2 regions of the Janthinobacterium foliorum genome follow, and region 1 is predicted to be linked to the other one. Evidence: predicted binding sites of a transcription regulator. Region 1 holds the regulator's gene; the other holds the start of a gene.
What was found. The regulator FliA, encoded in region 1, starts transcription of late flagellar genes. The targets are predictions, from matches to a motif close to CTAAAGTTTNNNNNNNNNNNGCCGNTA.

Region 1 (10,061 bases):
CATCCTGGTAGGGATTCGTGGTGCCGGGCGCCAGGATGTCGTCGTAGACCAGACGTAGGGCCAGCAGGTAGCCATAGGCCTGCGGCGCATCCTTGCGCACCACGTCGCCATCGCGCAGATACGCCATCATCAGAGTGGAAACGCTGCTCAGCTCGGCATTGTCCGCCTGCGCCGTCAGCTGGGCGATGGCTTGCTGCTTCCACGCCTGCACTAGCGGATCGTCGGGGCGGTTGCGCAGGGCGCTGCGGTCGCCGAACGGGCCTTCCGACAGGAACAGGGTGGCCGCGCCCGGCACGCCCGCCTTGGCGGCGGTAGCCAGGTAAGCCAGGCGGTCTTCGCGCTGGCGCTGCGTCAGGCCCGCGCACAGCTGCCGCTGGGCGGCTTTTTCTTCCGCCGTCATCTCGCGGCCCAGCTCGAATTCCAGCGCCGGCAAGCGCCCTTCCTGCTGGAAGGCGATGCAATCGTCGAGCAGATTGTAGGCGGCGTACGCGTCTTCCGGCTTGCCGCTGGCCGCCAGGCGGTCGAGCTGCCGCGCCAGGGTCACGGGCTCTGGCGCGGCAGCGGGCGCGGCCGAAGGACTGGCGCCGGGATTGAAATACGCGGCCAGGCTGCGGCCAGGCGGTGCGCTGCCGGCGCCAGTCGCGCCGCCGGCCTCCCCGGGCATGCTGCGGTCAGGCGCGGGCCAATATGCCAGCGCCAGCGCTGCCGCGAGCGCCGCGAGGGCGATGCCGCCAAGTTTGACGTTCATGATAAGGGTTATGCGTGGGCTGGAAGCGCACGTTACCACAGGCGCGCGCCGGCGTGCCGCACGCGGCGCGCACGCCCGGAGAAGATCCGCCGCCGGCCTCTTTTTAGCCGCCGGCCTTTTTCGGCTGATGGCCCAGCTTGGCCAGCGCGGCCAGAATGGTCTCGACATGATCGCCCTGGACCTCGATCACGCCATCCTTGACGGTGCCGCCCGAGCCGCACTGCGTGCGCAACTGCTTGCCCAGCAGGGCCAGCGCGATGGCGTCCAGCGGCAAGCCCTTGACCACGGTAACGCTCTTGCCGCCGCGGCCCTTGGTCTGGCGCGATACGCGCACCACGCCGTCGCCCGCCGGCGCCGCCTTGGCCTGCGCCTTGCAGACGCACTGCGCCAGCGGCTGGCGGCACGCGGGGCACATGCGTCCCGTTTCGGTGGAATACACAAGGCCGCCCTGGGAACTGCTTTTCATGATGGTGAGATAAAAAATGGGAAGGCCGCGATTGTACCAAGCGGCGGCCTTCAGTTGGCCGGCGCTGGCGCCGGAGCGGGCGCCGTCGGCACCTCCGTCACTGTCTCGGGTATGCCGGACAGGATCGTCACGGCCACCCTGCGGTTGCGCGCGCGCCCTTCCGGCGTCTCGTTCGGCGCCACGGGAATGTTGTCGGCGTGGCCCACGGCCGTCAGGCGTGACGCCTGCACGCCGCTGGCGATGAACAGGCGCACCACGGCGCTGGCGCGCGCGGCGGACAATTCCCAGTTCGAGGCGAAGTTCGAATTGCTGATGGGCTGGACGTCCGTATGCCCTTCCACCTGCACGTCGTGCGCATCGTCCTTCAGCAGCACGGCGACGGCGCGCAGGGCCTGGTCCGACTCGGCCGTCAGGCGCGCCGCGCCCGGGTCGAACAGCACGCTGGCGTTGATTTCCACGCTGACGCCACGGCTCGTCTGCGTGACGCGCACCTTGCCTTCCTTCACCAGCGGCGCCAGGGTCGAGGTCAGGTCCTGCGCCAGGCGCGTCATGTGTTCGCGCTCGCGGCGGATGGCTTCCGTGCGGCGTTTCAGGGCGGGGTTCGGCAGCGGGATGGCTTGCGGCGCTTCCATGACGATGGGCGGCGCGCCCTTTTCCAGGCTAAAGGCCTGGCCGATGGCATTCTGGAAGACGCGGTACTTGCCCTCGTTGACTTGCGAAATGGCGTACATGACGACGAAAAAGGCGAACAGCAGGGTGATGAAGTCGGCGTACGAGATCAGCCAGCGGTCCTGATTGTCCGGTTCCTCGTCATACTTCCTGCGCGCGCGCCGCATCATGGTCAGTGCTCGTGCAGCAGGCTGGAAACGCGCTCTTCGATGATGCGCGTATGGTCGCCGGTGGCGATGTCATACATGACGGCGGCCGTGATCTCATACTGCAGCACGCGGCGCGTGACGATGGCCTTGAGTTTATTGGCCACCGGCAGGAACAGCAGGTTGGCCAGCCCCACGCCGTAGATGGTGGAGACGAAGGCGACGGCGATGCCGCCGCCCAGCTTGCTGGGATCGGTGAGGTTTTCCATCACGTGGATCAGGCCCAGCACGGCGCCCAGGATGCCGATGGTGGGCGAATAGCCGGCCGCCGATTCCCACACCTTGACGGCCTGGCGCTCGGCCAGCTCGTAGGCGGTGATTTCCACGTCGAGCAGCTGGCGCAGCTTGTCGGGCGCGATGCCGTCGACGATCATGCGCAAGCCCTTGGCATTGAAGCGGTCGGCCGTGTTTTCCATCAGGCGCTCGAGGGCCAGCGGGCCGTCGCGGCGCGCCGTCAGGCTCCATTGCCCGATGTCGCGCGCCAGCGCGGCTCGCGTGTCGGCCGGCGGCAAGAACACCCAGCGCAGCATTTCCAGGCCGCGCACGAAGGTGCGCAGCCGCGTTTGCAGCAGCACGGCGCCGAAGGTGCCGATGACCACGATGGCGAAGGCGGCCGGCTGCAGCAGGGAGGCCATCTTGCCGCCTTCCAGTGCCTGGCCGACCAGCAGGCCCGCCAGCGCCAGCGCCAGCCCGATTACGCTGGACCAGTCCACGCCTGCTCCCTCAAGGTTGCGCGCAGGCGCGCGACGGCCTGGGTATGCAGCTGCGAGACGCGCGATTCCGACACGCCCATCACCGCGCCGATCTCCTTCAGGTTCAGCTCTTCTTCGTAGTACAGGCCCATGAGTATTTTCTCGCGTGGCGGCAGCGCGTCGATGGCATCGATCACGGATTGCCGGAAGTCGGTATCGAGCAGGGAACGCAAGGGGTCGCTGTCCTCGTCCACGCAGTGGCGGTCGAGGAAGCTGTCATTGCCGTCCGGATCATGAAAATCTTCGTAGTACACCAGCTGGTGGCCGCCGCCGTCGCCCAGCATTTCCTGGTAGTCGGCCAGCGACATTTTCAGCAGCTTGGCCACTTCCGACTCCGTCGGCGGGTGGCCCAGGCGCTGCTGCAGGATGCTCATCGCCTCTTCGATCTTGCGCATGTTCTGGCGCATGCTGCGCGGCAGCCAGTCGCTGGTGCGCAATTCGTCGAGCATGGCCCCGCGGATGCGCAGCACGGCATAGGTCTCGAACTGCGCGCCATGCGTTTCCTCATAGCGGCTGATGGCGTCCAGCAGGCCGATCATGCCGGCCTGGATCAGGTCATCGACCTCGACCGAAGGCGGCAATTTCGCCTTCATATGGTGGGCCAGACGCTTCACCAGCGGAATATGCTCCGTCAGCAAATAGTCCTTGTTCGATTTCCCTTTGACCGTGTACATAGGCTGCTTATTGTTTTCTCGTCTTATCTGATGCTACGGTTGCTGTCAGGCGCTGAAATGGTGGGCGCTCCCCGTCTGGCACAAGGTGGAACCGAGCACCGGCGCCGCCGAACGCACCAGCCGCTCGGCCAGACCGCGAAACGCCACCGAAGCGCCCGCCAGCGGAAACGCATCGACCACGCTGCGGCCCAGGCGCGCCGCGCGGTGCAGATACTCATCGGCTGGCACCGAGCCCATCGAGGTCAGTTTCACGGCCAGATAGCGGCTCGCCGCCTGCGCCATATTATCGTATACCACTTTTGCCTCGGATTCGGAAGCGCCGGTGACAAGAATGCCGAACGGGCGGCGTCCCAGTTCCTGGTTCAGGCGCTTGATCAGGCAGTAGGCCGCCTTGATCGAATTGGCGCTGTTCGACACTTGCACGACGATATCCGAAGACGCCATCAGCGGCACGGGGAAGCACTCGCCCTGCTCCGCCACCACGCCGTCGACCAGCACGATACCGCTCTGGCGCGCCAGCACCTCGAAGGTCTTGCCCAGGCGGCGCGTGTCGTCGTCGCCCGCATAGTCGTGGCTATCCATCAGATGGTTGCGCGCCCCCATGTAGGCCACGCCGAAGCCCTGCGGCACCTGGTGGATCACCTGGTTCAGGCCGCACTGCTGGCGCGCCACGTCGAGCAGGCTGGCGCCATGCGCCAGGCCCAGGCGCGCTGCCACGCCTTCGCTGCCGCCGCTGGCGTCGACCAGCAGCACTTCATTGCCGCCATAGGCCAGCGACGCGCCCAGGTTGACCAGCATGGCGCCCTTGTCATCCTGCGGCGTGGCCGACAGGAACGTCATGACGCGCGGCTGCGGGCCGGCCAGCATGCGGCGCAGGCCTTCGGCCTGGTCGAAATCGAAATTAGCCAAGATGCACCCCGCGTGCTTCATTGTTGCGGGCGGCCGCCTGCGCCATCAGCAGCGGCAGTTCGGCGTCGGAAAACTGCGTCGCCGCCGCATCGCGCTTGAGCTTGAAGGCGCGGTCGATCAGGTAGCCGCGGTCGGCCAGGTACAGGTCTTCCGGCACGCGCTGGCCGTTCGACACATAAAACAGGTTGAGTTTCTGGCGGATCACCACGTCGAGCACGTTGCCGATCGACGCCGCCTCATCGAGCTTGGTCATGATGCAGCCGGCCAGGCCGCTGCCCTGGTAGGCGCGCACCACTTCGTTGAGGGTTTCCTGCGTCGCCGTCGAGTTCAGGCACAGCAGGCGTTTCACGTCGGCGCCGGCGCCCGACAGCATGGCCACCTGCTCCGTCACCATCTGGTCGCGCTGGCTCACGCCCACCGTATCGATCAGCACCGTGTGCTTGTTCTTGAGTTCCTTCAGGGCGATGCGCAAGTCCGCCTCGTCCTTGACGGAATGCACCATCACGCCGAGGATCTTGCCGTAGATGCGCAGCTGCTCGTGCGCGCCGATACGGTAGGCATCCGTGGTAATCAGGGCCAGCTTCTCCGGGCCGTGGCGCATCACGCAGCGGGCCGCCAGCTTGGCCGTGCTGGTGGTCTTGCCCACACCGGTCGGGCCGACCAGGGCAAACACGCCGCCCTGCTCCAGCATGGCGTCTTCATTGGCCACGGTGTTCAGGTTGCGGCTGAGGACAGTCTTGATCCAGCGCATGCTTTGCGCGCCATCCAGGCCGGCGGGCAGCTTGTCGATCAGGTAGCGCGCCAGGCTGGCCGAGAAGCCGGCCGCCAGCATTTCGCGCAGCACCACGGCTTTTTGCGGCTCGCGCTGCTGCGTCGAGCCCCACGAGATTTCCGCCAGCTGGGTTTCCATCATGCCGCGCATGGCGCGGATTTCATTCATCATGCCGCTCATCTCGGCGGCGGCGTTCTCTTTCACGTGCGCCAGCGCGCTGGCCATCATCTGCTGCATGCGGGCCATGTCCATGGGCTCGGCGGCTGGCTGGCGCGGCGCGGCGGCACGCGGCGCGGCCGGGCGCTGGGCCGGGGCGGCCGCACGCTGCGGCGCGGCGAACTGGGTCTGCAACTGGGGACGGGGCTGGGCCATTTCGGAGGCGGCCGGCGGCGAAGCCAGCGAAGCGGCGTCGTCATTGGCCAGCGCGAGGATTTCCACCACGCCATCGGCCTGGCGGTTCGACAGGATCACGGCATCGGGCCCCAGCGCTTCGCGCACCTTGCGCAGCGCATCGCGCGACGAGGCGCCCGTAAATTTCTTCACATTCATGGCCGGCCTCCCAGGGCAGGGTTGGCGCAAGATTGGCTGAACTGTGTGACCATCATCGACTCCTGTTGCTTGAGTGCTGTCTTCCACATGGACACAGATCACCCGGACAGTTTCCATTATTAGCGATGCACTAGGGAAATGATCGAAGGAACAGGACGGGAAAGTCCCCGTTATTCAGTTTGCCGGGAGGAAATTGATGAAAAAATAAGCAGAAGCGGCCGATGGGGTATTCGTCAGGCGATTGACATACCCGCTTCGAAACCCCAAGGCGACAACCGGGGGCGAACCCTGAGGCTTCGCCCCCGGCCCTTCGCCTGGGTTTGCGGCATAGACGATGCCAACTACTGCGCCCCCACCAGGCTGGTCACCCGTATCGTCTTGGTTTCCGGCACTTCCGAATGCGACAGCACTTTCAACTGCGGCAAGGCGCGGCGCAGGAAACGCGACAGCAAGGCGCGCAGCGGCGCCGGCACCAGCAGCACGGGTGTCAGGCCCAGCGCTTCCTGCTGCTGCGCGGCCAGTCCCGCCTGGTGCGCGATGGTGTCGGCCAGGCCCGGCTCGATGCCGGCGCCGTCGCCGCCATTGCCCATGGCCTGCATCAGCAGGCGCTCCAGGCGGCTGTCCAGGGTCATCACGGACAATTCCGCCGCGCCGGGGAACAATTGCTGCACGATGGCGCGGCCCAGAGCCACGCGCACCAGCGCCGTCAGGTCGTTCGGGTCCTGCGTGTGCACCGTGTGCTCGGCCAGGGTTTCGATGATGGTGCGCATGTCGCGGATGTGCACGCCCTCGGCCAGCAGGTTCTGCAGCACTTTCTGCAGGGTCGACAGGGACAGCATCTTCGGCACCAGGTCTTCCACCAGGCGCGGCGCATCCTTGCCCAGGTGGTCGAGCAGCGATTGCACTTCCGCGCGGCCCAGCAGTTCGGAGGCATGCGAGGTGATCAGGTGATTCAGGTGCGTGGCCACCACGGTGCCCGCGTCGACCACCGTGTAGCCCATCGATTGCGCCTGGTCGCGCAGGCTCGCCTCGATCCAGGTGGCGGGCAAGCCGAAGGCGGGGTCGGTGGTGGCCAGGCCGGGCAAGGTGCCGCTGGCCATGCCGGGGTTGATCGCCAGGAACTGGCCATTGAACGCTTCGCCCACGCCCACTTCCACGCCCTTCAGGGTGATGCGGTAGGCGGACGGCTTCAGTTCCAGGTTGTCGCGGATATGCACGGGCGGCGCCAGGAAACCCACTTCCTGGGCAAATTTCTTGCGGATGCCCTTGATACGCTTGAGCAACTCGCCGCCCTGCGTCTTGTCGACCAGGGGGATCAAGCGGTAGCCCACTTCCAGGCCCAGGGTATCGACGGGCATGATGTCTTGCCAGGTGGCTTCTTCCTGCTCCGGCGCCACGGTAGCTTGCGGCAGGTCGGCCGGCTTCTCGGCCGCTTCTTTCGCCTGCTCGCGTTTCTTGCTGATCAGATAGGCAGCCCCCGCCAGCAGGGATGCCAGCAGGATGAAGACCATGTTCGGCATGCCGGGGATCAGGCCCATGCCGCCGATGATGCCGGCGGTAATATAGAGCACCTGCGGTTTCGCAAACAGCTGGCCCACCAGCTGGGTGCCGATGTCCTGTTCGCTGGCCACGCGCGAGACGACGATACCGGCCGCCGTGGAAATGATCAGCGAAGGAATCTGCGCCACCAGGCCGTCACCGATGGCCAGCAGGGTGTAGTTCTTCAGCGCATCGGCAAAGCCCATGTCGTGCTGCAGCAAGCCCACCAGCAAGCCGCCGACGATATTGATGACGGTGACCATGATGCCGGCGATGGCATCGCCGCGCACATATTTGCTGGCACCGTCCATGGCGCCATAGAATTCCGCTTCCTGCGCCACTTCCGTGCGGCGGCGGCGCGCTTCGTCTTCGCCGATCAGGCCCGCGTTCAGGTCGGCATCGATGGCCATCTGCTTGCCGGGCATGGCGTCCAGCGCGAAGCGGGCGCCCACCTCGGCGATACGGCCCGCACCCTTGGTGACCACGGTAAAGTTAATGATCGTCAAAATAATGAAGACCACGATACCCACCGTGTAGTTGCCGCCGATCAAGAAGTGACCGAAGGCTTCAATCACCTTACCGGCCGCGTCGGCGCCCGTATGGCCCTCCGTCAGCACCACGCGCGTGGATGCCACGTTCAAGGACAGGCGCAGCATGGTCGACACCAGCAAAATGGTTGGAAAGGCCATGAAATCGAGCGGCTTGACCGTGTACAGCGCCGTCAGCAGCACGATGATGGACAGGGCGATATTGAAACTGAAGAAGATGTCGAGGATGAAGGCCGGCAGCGGCAGCACCATCATCGCCAGCAGCATGATGATGATGACCGGCGCGGCGATGCCCTTGCTGGCGTTGTTGCCCATTCCGCTGAGCCAGGCTGGCATTCTCAGGCCGTTCATGGTGTACTTCCTTTATTCTTGTCTGCGGCGTCTGCTGCCGGTGGTGTCTGCGATGCGGGGTTGAGCGGGTCGAGCTCGGGCGGCACTGCCAGCCTGTTCGGCTTGTCCGGGCGCTGGCCATGGCCATTGCCGTAATTGCGCAACTGGAACACGTAGGCCAGCACTTCGGCCACGGCGCCGTACAGCGCCTCGGGAATCTCGTCGCCGATGTCCGTATGCTTGTACAGCGCGCGGGCCAGGGCCGGCGCTTCCAGGATGGCGACCTTGTGCTCGCCCGCCAGTTCGCGGATCTTCGCCGCCACTTCGTCGATCCCCTTGGCCACCACCTGCGGCGCGCCGCGCGAATTCTCGCCGTATTTCAGCGCCACCGCATAGTGCGTCGGGTTGGTCACCACCACGTCGGCCGTGGGCACGTCGGCCATCATGCGGCGGCGCGACATTTCATGCTGCATCTGGCGGATCTTCGCCTTGATCTGCGGATTGCCGTCCGATTCCTTCGACTCCTGCTTGACTTCCTGCAGGGTCATTTTCATCTTGTTGGCGTAATGCCACATCTGATAGGGGCCGTCGATGGCGGCGATAAAGCCCAGCGCGCCGACGATCAGCAGAAAGGCCGTGATCAGCAGGCTGATCAGATGGGCCGAGCCGGCGCGTAAGGATTCCACCGACAGGCCCAGCACGGCGTCTTTCTGATGCTGCATCACCAGCCAGGCCACGACGCCGACGACGAGGGTCTTGGCGATGGCCTTGAGCAATTCCACCAGCGAATTCTTCGAAAACATGTTGCCCAGGCCGCGAATCGGGTTGAGCTTGCCGAAATTGGGGGTAAACGCCTTGGAGCTGAACAGCCAGCCGCCCACCAGCACGGGCGAGGCCAGCGCCACGAGCATGATGGCCAGCGCGTAGGGCAGGCAAGTGAGCAGGACCGAGCCCACGTCGTAGCCGATGCGCAGCATCATGGCATCGGGATTGAGGATCTGTTCCCGGTCCAGCGTCAGCCCGGAAACCATGACGGCCGTCAGCCGGCGCACGATGGCGTCGCCGGCAAACCACAGGCAGCAGCCGGACGCCATCAGCACCGTAAACGTTGCCACTTCACGCGATCGCGGAACGTCGCCTTCCTCACGCGCCTGCTCGAGGCGCTTCGGTGACGCGGCTTCGGTCTTTTCTGCGTCGCTGTCTTCCGACATCAATCAACTCCGGTGAAGTCCTGCGGCCTGGCTAGGCGCAATACGGACTGGGCATGGAGCATTATCGGCTCAAGCCCGACCGTGCCATCGGCGGAACAAGGGGACAAATCCCCTGTATTTCCTTTGCCTAAATGAAACAAGGCGCCGCCGGCGCCCAACTTCAAAGCAAAGGAGTCCGAAAAATGGTCAGGACAAGGCGCAGTCCCGAAGACAGTACGAATAGTACGGCGAGGGACTGCAACGCAGTCATGGACATTTTTCGGTCAGGACAAGACGCAGCCCCGAACACAGTACGGATAGTACGGCGAGGGACTGCAACGCAGTCAGGGACATTTTTCGGTCAGGACAAGACGCAGCCCCGAAGACAGTACGGATAGTACGGCGAGGGACTGCAACGCAGTCATGGCCATTTTCTCGGGACGCCTAACGGTTTTTTCTGGCTTCCGCCTGTTTCACCGTCTGCTCGATGGCCCCAAACAGCGACTTGCCATCATCGCCCAGCATTTCCAGACGAACCACATCGCCAAACAGCAAATATGGCGTGCTGGCGACGCCATCGGCGGTCATCTCCTGATTACGCCGTTCAACGATGCTGGAAAAACCCTTCTTGACTTCCTTGTTGGCGATGCCGCCGGCGCTCACCACGCTGCCGGCGCGCGCGTTGCGCGTCTGGCACAAATGGGCCAGC
Region 2 (10,061 bases), on a different contig from region 1:
GCGGGGTCGGCTTCATGGCGCTCCAATCGGTAATCCCGCCATTTTACGGCGCCGGCGCGCTGCGCGTCCGGCACCGTCCATGACTACCAGACGCGCACGCGCTGCTCCGGCGCCAGGTACAACTGCTGGCCCGGCTGCACGCCGAAGGCCGGATACCAGGCGTCGAGGTTGCGCACGCTGGCGGCACGGTATTGCGCCGGCGCATGGCCATCCGTGAGGATCTGCTGGCGCGCCGCCGCTTCGCGCGCCTTGCTGCGCCAGCTGATGCCATAGCCCGTGAAGAAGTCGCGGTCCGCCTCCGCCTGCACCGGCTTGCCTTGCTGCGACAGGGTGAACGCATCGTGCGCGGCCGCCACGCCGGCCAGGTCAGCCAGGTTTTCGCTCAGGGTCAGCTGGCCATTCACGGCCAGGTCGGGAAACGGCTTGTAGGCGGAAAATTGCGCCACCAGTTGCTTGGACGCGGCCTGGAAATGCGCCAGGTCGGCCGGCGTCCACCAGTCGCGCAGCTTGCCCTGGGCGTCGAACTGCGCGCCCTGGTCGTCAAAACTGTGGCTGATCTCGTGGCCGATGGTGGCGCCGATGCCGCCATAGTTGGCCGCATCGGACGCTTGCGGGTCGAAGAAGGGCGGCTGCAGGATGGCGGCGGGGAAATTCAAGGCGTTTTGCAGCGGCAGGTTGACGGCATTGACCAGCTGCGCCGGCATGGCCCAGGCCTTGCGGTCGGGCGGCGTGCCCAGCTTGGCCAGCGCCTGCCGGTAATGGAACTGCTCCGCCCGCTGCGCATTGCCCAGCGCATCGCCGCGCACCACGCGCAAGCCCGCGTAGTCGTCCCAGCGTTCCGGGTAGCCCACGCCCACGTACAGGGTCTTGAGCTTGTCCTGCGCCTGCGCCTTGGTCTGCGGCGCCATCCAGTCCAGCTTGTCGATGCGGCGCGAGAAGGCGGCAACGATGTTCGTCACCATCTCCTGCACGCGCGCCTTCGATTCAGGCGGGAAATAACGTTCCACATACAGCTTGCCGACGGCATCGCTGAGGGCCGCGTTGGTTGCCGCCAGCGCCCGTTTGCTGCGCGGCGACTGCTGCGGCGTGCCGCTGAGAGTCTGGCCATAGAAGGCGAAACGCTGAGCGGCCGCCGCTTTCGGCAAGGTCGTGCTGAAATGATTAATCGTATGGAAGGCGAGGAAATCCTTCCACGTGGCCAGCGGCACGCTTGCCACCAGGGCCGCGCTGCCCGTCATGGCCGTCGGATGCCAGACGATGAAGTCCTGTTGCGCGCCCAGGCCGGCCGCCTGGAAGAAGACCTTCCAGTCCAGGCCCGGTGCCTTGCTGGCGAAGTCGGCCGCGCGCCAGGGGTTGTTCCCCTTGGCGACATCGGCCGAATCCTCGCGGCTGGCGTGGCTTGCGGCAATTTTCTGCTCCAGCGCAAACACGCGCGCGGCGCGGGCCGGCGCATCGCCGTAGCCAGCCATGGCAAGCATGGCGGCGATATGCGCCTGGTAGCCCGTGCGCAAGCCCTGCATGCGCGCGCTGTCGCTCTGGTAAAAGGCGCGGTCAGGCAAGCCCAGCCCGCCTTGCAGCAGATAGGCCACGTTGCGCGTGGTGTCGTTCAAGTCCTGTGCCACCCACAGGCCGAACAGGTTTTCCGTATAAAAATTGGTGGAGTTGAGCGGATCGACATCGGCCCGCAAGCTTTCGCCCAGCGCCCGCGCCAGTCCGGCCTGGTCGCGCACGGCATCGATTTTCTTCAGCAGCGGCTTGATCGGCGCCCAGCCTTTCGCTTCGATAGCCGATTCGTCCATATAGGTGCGGTAAAAATCGCTGACCTGGCGCGCGCCAGCGTCCGCCTGTTGCGTGGCGGACAAGCCTTCGACGAGGCCAATGATGCGCTCGTTGGTGGCGTTGGCCAGCATGGCGAACGAACCCCAGCTGCTGCGGTCGGCGGGAATCTGCGTGCTGCGCATCCAGTCGCCATTCACGTAGTCATAGAAGTCGTCGCCGGGCAACGCTTTCGCCGGGACGGCGGCGGGAGCGGAAGCCGCCCCATCCTGGCCGTGCGCGTGGGCTGGCACGCTGGCCAGGGTGGCGCCCGCCAGGACGAAGGCGATGGCAGCCTGGACTGGCGTTTGGCGCCAGGAAAAACGCAAACCGTGCATGGTGATCCTTTCGATGGAATAGCCAAAATCATAGCCTGTTTCCCGTGAAAAAAGCGTGCGTGATCTTTTTTGCATGAGAACAAAAAATCGGCATATAGTTTCACGACCCATACCGTGCCGCGCGAACGCCAAGGAGATTGCCATGCAACTGGAAGCGCTGTTCCAGCATCCCCATGCCCTGCCTACCGCCCCGAAGATCGTCGATGAACTGGTGCGCAGTTTCGACAACCCCGCCATTTCCACGGAAGACATCGCCCGCAAGCTGGGCGCGGACCCGGCCCTGAGCGCCAAGCTGCTGCGCCTGGCCAATTCCGCCTATTACCACGTGTCGCGCAGCATCGGCACGGTGGAAGACGCCGTGCTGATGCTGGGCTTTGTCACCGTGCGCACCCTGGTCATCAGCTCGGGCCTGGTCAGCGGTTTCAAGGCCGTGCCCGGCTTGAACTTGCCGCAATTCTGGCGCTACAGCCTGCACAGCGCCGTCTCGGCCCGCTGGATCGCCAGGCAGACGGGCGACAACCAGGAGCTGGCCTTTACCATCGGCATGATGCATGCGATCGGCCAACTGGTGATCCACGCCGCCATGCCCGAGCAAGCCATGCAGCTCGACAAGATCGCCCCGCCCTTCGATGCGCGCCGGCTCGATGCGGAACGGGTCTCGCTGGGCTACAGCTATGCGGACGTGGGCGCCGAACTGGCGCGGCGCTGGAAATTTCCCGCCGCCTTTGCCGACGCCATCGCCGCCTTTCCCGACCCGCTGGCGAAAACGCCGTTGAACCGCCTGGCCGCCATCGTCCACCTGGCCGCCTGGCGCGCGCGCATTGATGAAAATCAGCTGAGCAATGAAGAAATCATCGCGTGCTATCCCGGCGAGGTGGCTGAAGCGCTGGGCTTGCCGCCGTCCGTGCTGGTCGACAAAATGCCGCCGCCCGCCGAATTGAGTGCGGGACTGGAAGAACTGGTCAAATAAGGCCGCCGCCCGCCGGCATCGCCGCCTGCCATCCCGGCATCCATGTGGCCTGGCGGGCGATGCGGGCGAGCTTCGGAAAATAAGCCAAATTATTTTCACTTTTTTTCAAAAACACCCTCAAGTTCCCCGTGAAGCTGCCGTTAATCTGGACAAGCGGTAATCCATTCACTAGTTACGGGTGTGCTCATGACCTCCAACGACGTTCTCTCGATGTACGAAAATATTGCAGGAATGACCAACAAAATGGTCGTGGCCGCACGAGCGAGTGACTGGGATGGCTTGAACACGCTGGAAAACCAGTGCGCCAGTGCCGCCAGCCCTACCCTGCCGGGCAATGTGCCTGCCCTGGCCGGCGCCGCGCGCATGCGCAAGATCGACCTGCTCAAGCAGATCCTGGCGAACGACCGCGAAATCCGTACCATCACGGAACCGTGGATGGCGCAGATGGCCAGCGCCATGCCGGCAGCCCGCGCCAATATGTAAGATTGCCGCAGCAGAAAACAGAAAAGCACCCGCGGGTGCTTTTTTTACGTCTGCCGCCATGCCCTTGCCGCGTATCTGTTGCTGTTCGCGGCGTCCAGGACATGGAGGGGAATGTGGAAGGCGAACCCCAGGTATCTCCTGGCGTCGCCTCGCTGCCGGTTGCATCCGGCGTCCGCGAGCACATCGTTGGCATCGCAGACCGCTTCCAGCCCCAGGCGTTTATGCAACGCTACACCTGTTTGCCGCGCCACACTATCGTTGGTGACTGCGCCAGGCAGGAGCTGTTTTGTCGTAGAGCAAGTCCACTGAATTAATTATATCGCCATCTTTGAAAAATAGGCAACGCTATTGGCAAGCGTTTCCATGTATTTTTTCAATATCTTTTTTCATATCAAATCACCGCAGCGCTTAACGCGAAAACGGCTCCGCTTCCGGCTCGCGCTCCCCGGACTCTTGCCTTGCCTCCGTCAGGACGGGCGGCGCCGGCTTGCGGCGGAAGGGCTTGCGCAGCAGCACCCAGTATTTCGACGGCGCCGCCGCCTGGCCCGCCTCCTTGCGCTTGCGCAAGAGATACACGATCACGGCTGTCAGCAGCAGGAAGGCCAGCGTCCCGATGCCCAGCCACAGCAAGCCATTGCCGCCCGCCTTCTTCTCCTTCTCGCCCGCCGCCGGCACCAGGGGCTTGGGCTTGGCATGCTGAGGCTGCGGCACGGCTGGCGCGGCGGCAGGCAAGGCGGCCGTCGTGACAGGTTGCGCCAGCGCCTTTTGCAGGGCGCCGATCTTGCCTTCCAGTTCGCCCAGCTTGTCATTCAGGGCCGCGTTCTTCTGGTCCAGCGCCACGCAAGCTTCAGCCTGGGCCGCATCCGCCTGCGGCGCGCAGGCCGCCACGGGCACGGCCGGACGGCGCAGCGGCGGCGGGCCCACCGTCGCGGGCGGGCGGATGACGGCGGCGGCTGCCCTGGGTGCGGCTGGCGGCGCCACGAAGACGGCAGGCGGGCGCAGCATGCCTTCCGCGCGGGCGCGGGCCGCCAGCATGGCGGCATCCGGCGGCGCGGCAAGCGACGGCGCAGGCCTGGCCGGCGCGACAACCACCAGGGAAGGCGGCGGCGGTGGCGCCGGCGTCAGCCACAGCGTTGCCAGGCGCACGATGGCGGCGTTGCCATTGCCCAGCAACAGATACAGATGCACGTGAGCCGCCTGGATCGCTTGCTGGGTAGACACGCGCACGTAGCGGTGCCCGCCCCGCTCCAGCGGCGTGATGGTCAATGTGCTCAGGGCCGCATCCATGCCGATGCCGCCGCCGCGGTACACGTCGGGCGAAGCCAGGCGCACGGCCACGCCGTTGGCCTCCTCGGGCGCCAGTGCCGTCAGCTCGATCTCGGCCTGCAAGGGCTGGCCCACATGCGACTGTACCGTCATCTCGCCCAGTTCGGCCGCCATAGCCGGCGGCAAGGCCAGGCTGGCGGCGGCGCACGCGATCAGGGTCGAATGGAAAAAGGCGCTACGGGGCATGGGCTGATCGCTTTGATAACAGGGTAAATAAACGGGACTCGCTCATCTTTAACGGCAGGAAAGCGTAAAAATAGAGAGGGAATGCTGGAGAAATGATGCAATACAGCATCATCCTGTGCCTTTTTGGCGTCTGGAGTACACTCGATCCACCTCCATCGATGAAAGGGATGCCATGAGTAGCAGAATCGAACGCGACAGTTTCGGCCCGATCGACGTACCCGCCGACCGGCTGTGGGGAGCGCAAACGCAGCGCTCGCTCGAACATTTCCATATCTCCACGGAAAAGATGCCGCCCGAACTGATCGCCGCCCTGGCCACCGTCAAGCGCGCGGCCGCCCACGTCAACCTGGACCTGGGTTTGCTGGATGGCAAGAAGGCCGTGGCCATCACGCAGGCAGCCGACGAAGTGCTGGCCGGCAAGCATGACGGGGAATTCCCGCTGGCCGTCTGGCAGACGGGCTCGGGCACGCAGAGCAATATGAACATGAATGAAGTGCTGGCCAACCGTGGTTCCGAGCTGATCGGTGGTCTGCGGGGCGCCGAGCGCCTGCTGCACCCGAACGACGACGTCAACCTGGGCCAGTCCTCGAACGATATCTTTCCCACTGCCATACATGTGGCGGCGGCAGTGGCCGTCGCCAACACCGTCCTGCCGCCGCTGCGCCAGCTGCGCGCCACGCTCGATGCGAAAGCCGCGGAATTTGCCGACATCGTCAAGATCGGCCGCACCCACTTGCAGGATGCGACCCCGCTGACCCTGGGCCAGGAATTTTCCGGCTACGTGGCGCAGCTGGACTTTGCCGAGCACATCATCACGGCTGCCTTGCCGCCGCTGCTGCAGCTGGCTGCCGGCGGCACCGCCGTGGGCACCGGCTTGAATGCCCACGTGGAATTTGCCGACCGCATCGCCGCCGAACTGGCACGGCTCACCAAACAGCCTTTCGAGACGGCCAGCAACAAGTTTGCCGCGCTGGCCGCGCACGACGCGCTGGTGGCCGCCCATGGCGCGCTGAAAACCCTGGCCACGGCGCTGATGAAAATCGCCAACGACGTGCGCTGGATGGCATCCGGCCCCCGCTCGGGCCTCGGCGAAATCACCATCCCCGAAAACGAACCGGGCAGCTCCATCATGCCGGGCAAGGTCAACCCCACCCAGTGCGAAGCGCTGACCATGCTGTGCTGCCAGGTCTTCGGCAACGACGTCGCCATCACGGTGGGCGGCGCCTCGGGCAATTTTGAATTGAATGTCTTCAAGCCCCTGATCGCGCACAACTTCCTGCAAAGCGCGCGCCTGCTGGGCGATGGCATGCGCAGTTTCGACGAGCATTGCGCCCACGGCATCGCGCCGAACCGCGAACGCATCGCCGAGCTGATGGAGCGCTCCCTGATGCTGGTGACGGCCCTGGCGCCGCATATCGGCTACGACAAGGCGGCACAAATCGCCAAGCAGGCCCAGCACGAAGGCACGACCCTGAAGGAGGCGGCGCTGTCCCTGGGATTTGTTACTGAAGAGCAATTCAGTGCCTGGATCGTGCCCCTGGAGATGACGCGCCCCAACAAAAGCTGAGGCTCTGCCTGCATCCCGGACGGCTTCATGTAAACTAACAACTTGGTTGACGCCGTCATCAAGTGTTGAAAACACATCATTGCAATAAGGGATACAATGCAAAAAGTAAGCTTTGATTTAACATCCGAGTTCGTCGAGCTGAACCAGCTGCTCAAGCTGGTCGGCCTGTGCGACAGCGGTGGCGCAGGCAAGGTCATGGTCGATAGCGGCGTGGTGAAGGTCGATGGCAAGAAGGAATTGCGCAAGACGGCCAAGATCCGCGCCGGCCAGGTCGTCAGCGTGGGCGATATCCGCATCACGGTCGTCGGCCCGGCATGATCCCCGCATGGGGCGCGCGAGCAGCCCCATGCGTCTTGCCCGTCATTCCGCCATCGGCTGCCTGATCAAGCTGCAACATGTCGTGATTGCCAGCGTTATTGCCAGCGTTGTGTCATTGAATATCGATTGCGGAAGGGAAGCGCCATGGACCATCCCGAACAAGGTACGCGCAGCCAGGAGCGCCTGATCGGCGACTTGCGCCAAGTCATAGAAAATGCGGAAGAATTGCTCCGCAACACAGACAAATACACAAGCACCCTGTACCAGAGCGCGCGCGCCAGGCTGGAGCTGGCCCTCGTCGCGGCCACTGCCGAACTTGCCCGTTTTGAAGAAGAACAAGTCACGCGCATGATGGACGCCACCTCGGCCGCCAATGCCCTGTACCAGGACCAGTCCGGCGAAGCACGCCTGCTGCGCGCCTTCGACTAGCCAGGCAATATTTCAACCAGCAGCCCATGCGCCAGCCACAGGCGCAACTGTCCGCCCAGGTCAAAATCCTCATCGCGCTCGAATGCCGCATCGAGCGCGGCGCCGAACGGCCGCCCCTGCTGCAGCAACCCCAGTGCCGCATGCGCGGCTGCATCCAGTGCCAGCACCTGCGCCTTCCAGCGGGGACGGCAAACCAGCGCATGGCTGGCTGCCTGCAGGTCTTGCGGAAACTCCCCCTGCCCGTCACCCTCCTGATGCGCCTGCCACAGGGCGGGCACTTGCCAGCGTGACGCCAGCAGGGTGCAGGCCGGATGCAGGGCCCAGCGGCTCGCTTCCAGCTGCTGCGGACTCAATGCGGCCAGCGCCTCGGGGCCCACGCCCTGCGCATCGGGCGCGTAGTGGGCCAGGTGCAAGGCCCATTCCAGGCGCGCCATGTCCGGCAGGTAGGGCAAATCCGCCACGTGCGGGAAGGTGGCGAGAAAATCGGCGAAACGGGCGCCAAACTGGTTCAAGTCGGGACTATCTGACGGATGCTCCCTGCCATACGCGCGCGCCAGGCCGGCAAAGAACTCCTCCCCCACCAGCGCCAGCACGACGGGATAGGCGTGGCCGAGGGTGCGGCGCCAGGTAGCATTCAATTGACCGCGGTACAGGCCGAAGCGCGCCGCCGATGCGGCCTCCTGGCCTTGCCACAGCCGGCCCGTGTCGCAGGCTGGATCAAGCAGGGCCGTGGCAAATGCCTGCTGGTCCGCGGCCAGCGCATCGCCGGACACGGGCGATGGCGCCGCCGCCAGCGTGCCTTGCCATGGAGAATGCGGCGCATGGCGCGCCAGCATCGTTTGCGCCTTGCCCGCCTCGCCCAGCAAGACATCGAGGGGCGGCAAGTCCGTATCCCATTCGATCAGGGTGGGCACCGCGCCGTAGCGCTGCAGGGCCGCCGCATACAGGTCCCAAACGGGTTCGGCGACGGTGGTGCCATGGTGGTCGACCACGGCGTGCGGCGTGACGAGGTGGCCCGCCAGGTGCAGCTCGCCCACGCTGCCGGGGGCGATGCACTGCAGGGCCGCCAGCGCATCTTCGCCGTGGTTGCACTGATTTACATACAGGTTATTGATGTCGAGCAGCAAGCCACAGCCGCTGCGGCGCGCCAGCTCGGCGAGAAATTGCGCCTCGCCCATGGCATCGTCTCGAAAACGCAGGTAAGTGGAGACATTCTCCAGCAAGATCGGTCTTTTCAAGGCATCCTGTACCCTGCCTACCCTGGCGCACAGCAAGTCCATGGCCGCGCCATTCAAGGCCAGCGGCAACAGATCATTGAGTTGCTGATGCGCCACGGCGCCCCAGCACAGGTGCTCCGATACCATGGCCGGCTCGATGCGCTGCACCAGCGCGCGCACGCGCTGCAAGTGCGGCTCGGAAAAACCGCGGGCCGAGCCCAGGCCCAGGCCCACGCCATGCAGGCTGATGGGGTAGTCGCGCCGCAGGCTCTGCAGCACTTGCCAGTCCCATCCCGATGGCTGCAGATAGTTTTCGGTATGTACTTCCAGCCAGGCCACCTTGGGCCGCTGCGCAAGAAAGTCGCGGTAATGCCCGGCGCGCAAGCCGATGCCCGCGCCGGAAAGCGCGGAACCCGGCTCCACGATGTTGCGTGAAGTGCTTATGGCTGCGTGGCTGGCTTCGTGCCCTTGGCGGCCTTGACGGGCTTGAGCGAACCGCCCGCCTGCGTGCACGTACCCTTGGCAACATAGGCCCATTCCGTGGGCAGGTTGTCCGTGGCCGCCTGGCCCGCGCAGGAGTGCGCGCCATCGGACGAGGCGCAGTCATTCTGGCCAGCCTTGGCCACGCCGTAACATTTTTCCTTGTCACCTGGCGCGGGGCCATCATGGGCGGCCACGGTGGTGCTGGCGCAAATGCCGGCGAGGGCGGCGGCGACGAGAGCTTGACGTTTATTCATGGGTAATCCTCTGGCATGGTCGGGGTAATAGGAAATACGGCAAGGCGCCTGGCAACACTGCCGGCAGCCAGGAAGCAATGCACGTCATTCTACTGAATCGGCCGCGCCATGGCGAATAATGCTGCAGCCAAGGCCGCATGCGGCATGCCGATGGGGAGCCGGAGGAAGAGGATAAATGGGGAAAGGCAGCAAACGCGGTCAAAAAACAGCATGCGATGCCCACGCGCCACCGTGGCGAACGGTAGCGTGGGCATGGCTGGCGCCGCGATGGCGCCAGGGTACGGCTCAGGCAGTCGTGTTGATGCGGTTACCCAGGTGCGCCGGCAGACTCGCCGACGACTGCACTGGTGGCAAGGCTTCCAGCAAGGCGTTTGCCGTGGAACTCTGGATATCCTGGGCTTTCTTGAGGACGGTCAAGCCGACGGCTTGCCGCGTGCCTGTCTCCGCCATCGTGGTTGACAGTTGAGCAATGCTTCCGACGTCCATACGTTTCTCCAATGAGGTTCTACCCTTGTTAACGGACAACGATCACAAACCTTTAGCCTTATTTTTCCAGCCGCCGCAGCAGCCATTCCAGCACCAGTTCGCGCGCATTCAAGTCCAGCCATTGCACGCCGTCGCGCAAATCGGCGGGCGCGGGACTGTCGGAAGCCACGGCGATCACATGCGGATCGT

Region 2: ACZ92H_RS25180 (flagellar protein FliT) is a predicted target of FliA. The motif match lies at 3,240-3,266, and genes of this name have one in related genera.

What each region holds. Positions count from the first base shown of each region.
Region 1 is NZ_CDXDQE010000001.1:582,527-592,587, forward strand. It holds gene ACZ92H_RS02635 (hypothetical protein) at 1-748, opposite strand, end outside; gene ACZ92H_RS02640 (translation initiation factor Sui1) at 852-1,214, opposite strand; gene motD (flagellar motor protein MotD) at 1,265-2,050, opposite strand; gene ACZ92H_RS02650 (flagellar motor protein) at 2,056-2,802, opposite strand; gene ACZ92H_RS02655 (RNA polymerase sigma factor FliA) at 2,784-3,515, opposite strand; gene ACZ92H_RS02660 (MinD/ParA family ATP-binding protein) at 3,561-4,424, opposite strand; gene flhF (flagellar biosynthesis GTPase FlhF) at 4,417-5,745, opposite strand; gene flhA (flagellar biosynthesis protein FlhA) at 6,087-8,183, opposite strand; gene flhB (flagellar biosynthesis protein FlhB) at 8,180-9,373, opposite strand; gene ACZ92H_RS02680 (fumarylacetoacetate hydrolase family protein) at 9,797-10,061, opposite strand, start outside.
Region 2 is NZ_CDXDQE010000015.1:133,735-143,795, reverse strand. It holds gene ACZ92H_RS25195 (class I SAM-dependent methyltransferase) at 1-16, opposite strand, end outside; gene ACZ92H_RS25190 (M13 family metallopeptidase) at 84-2,153, opposite strand; gene ACZ92H_RS25185 (HDOD domain-containing protein) at 2,296-3,123, shown strand; gene ACZ92H_RS25180 (flagellar protein FliT) at 3,310-3,606, shown strand; gene ACZ92H_RS25175 (type IV pilus assembly protein FimV) at 4,015-5,118, opposite strand; gene fumC (class II fumarate hydratase) at 5,291-6,685, shown strand; gene ACZ92H_RS25165 (RNA-binding S4 domain-containing protein) at 6,782-7,003, shown strand; gene ACZ92H_RS25160 (hypothetical protein) at 7,148-7,432, shown strand; gene bufB (MNIO family bufferin maturase) at 7,429-9,072, opposite strand; gene ACZ92H_RS25150 (BufA1 family periplasmic bufferin-type metallophore) at 9,090-9,386, opposite strand; gene ACZ92H_RS25145 (YjfB family protein) at 9,672-9,872, opposite strand; gene mobB (molybdopterin-guanine dinucleotide biosynthesis protein B) at 9,931-10,061, opposite strand, start outside.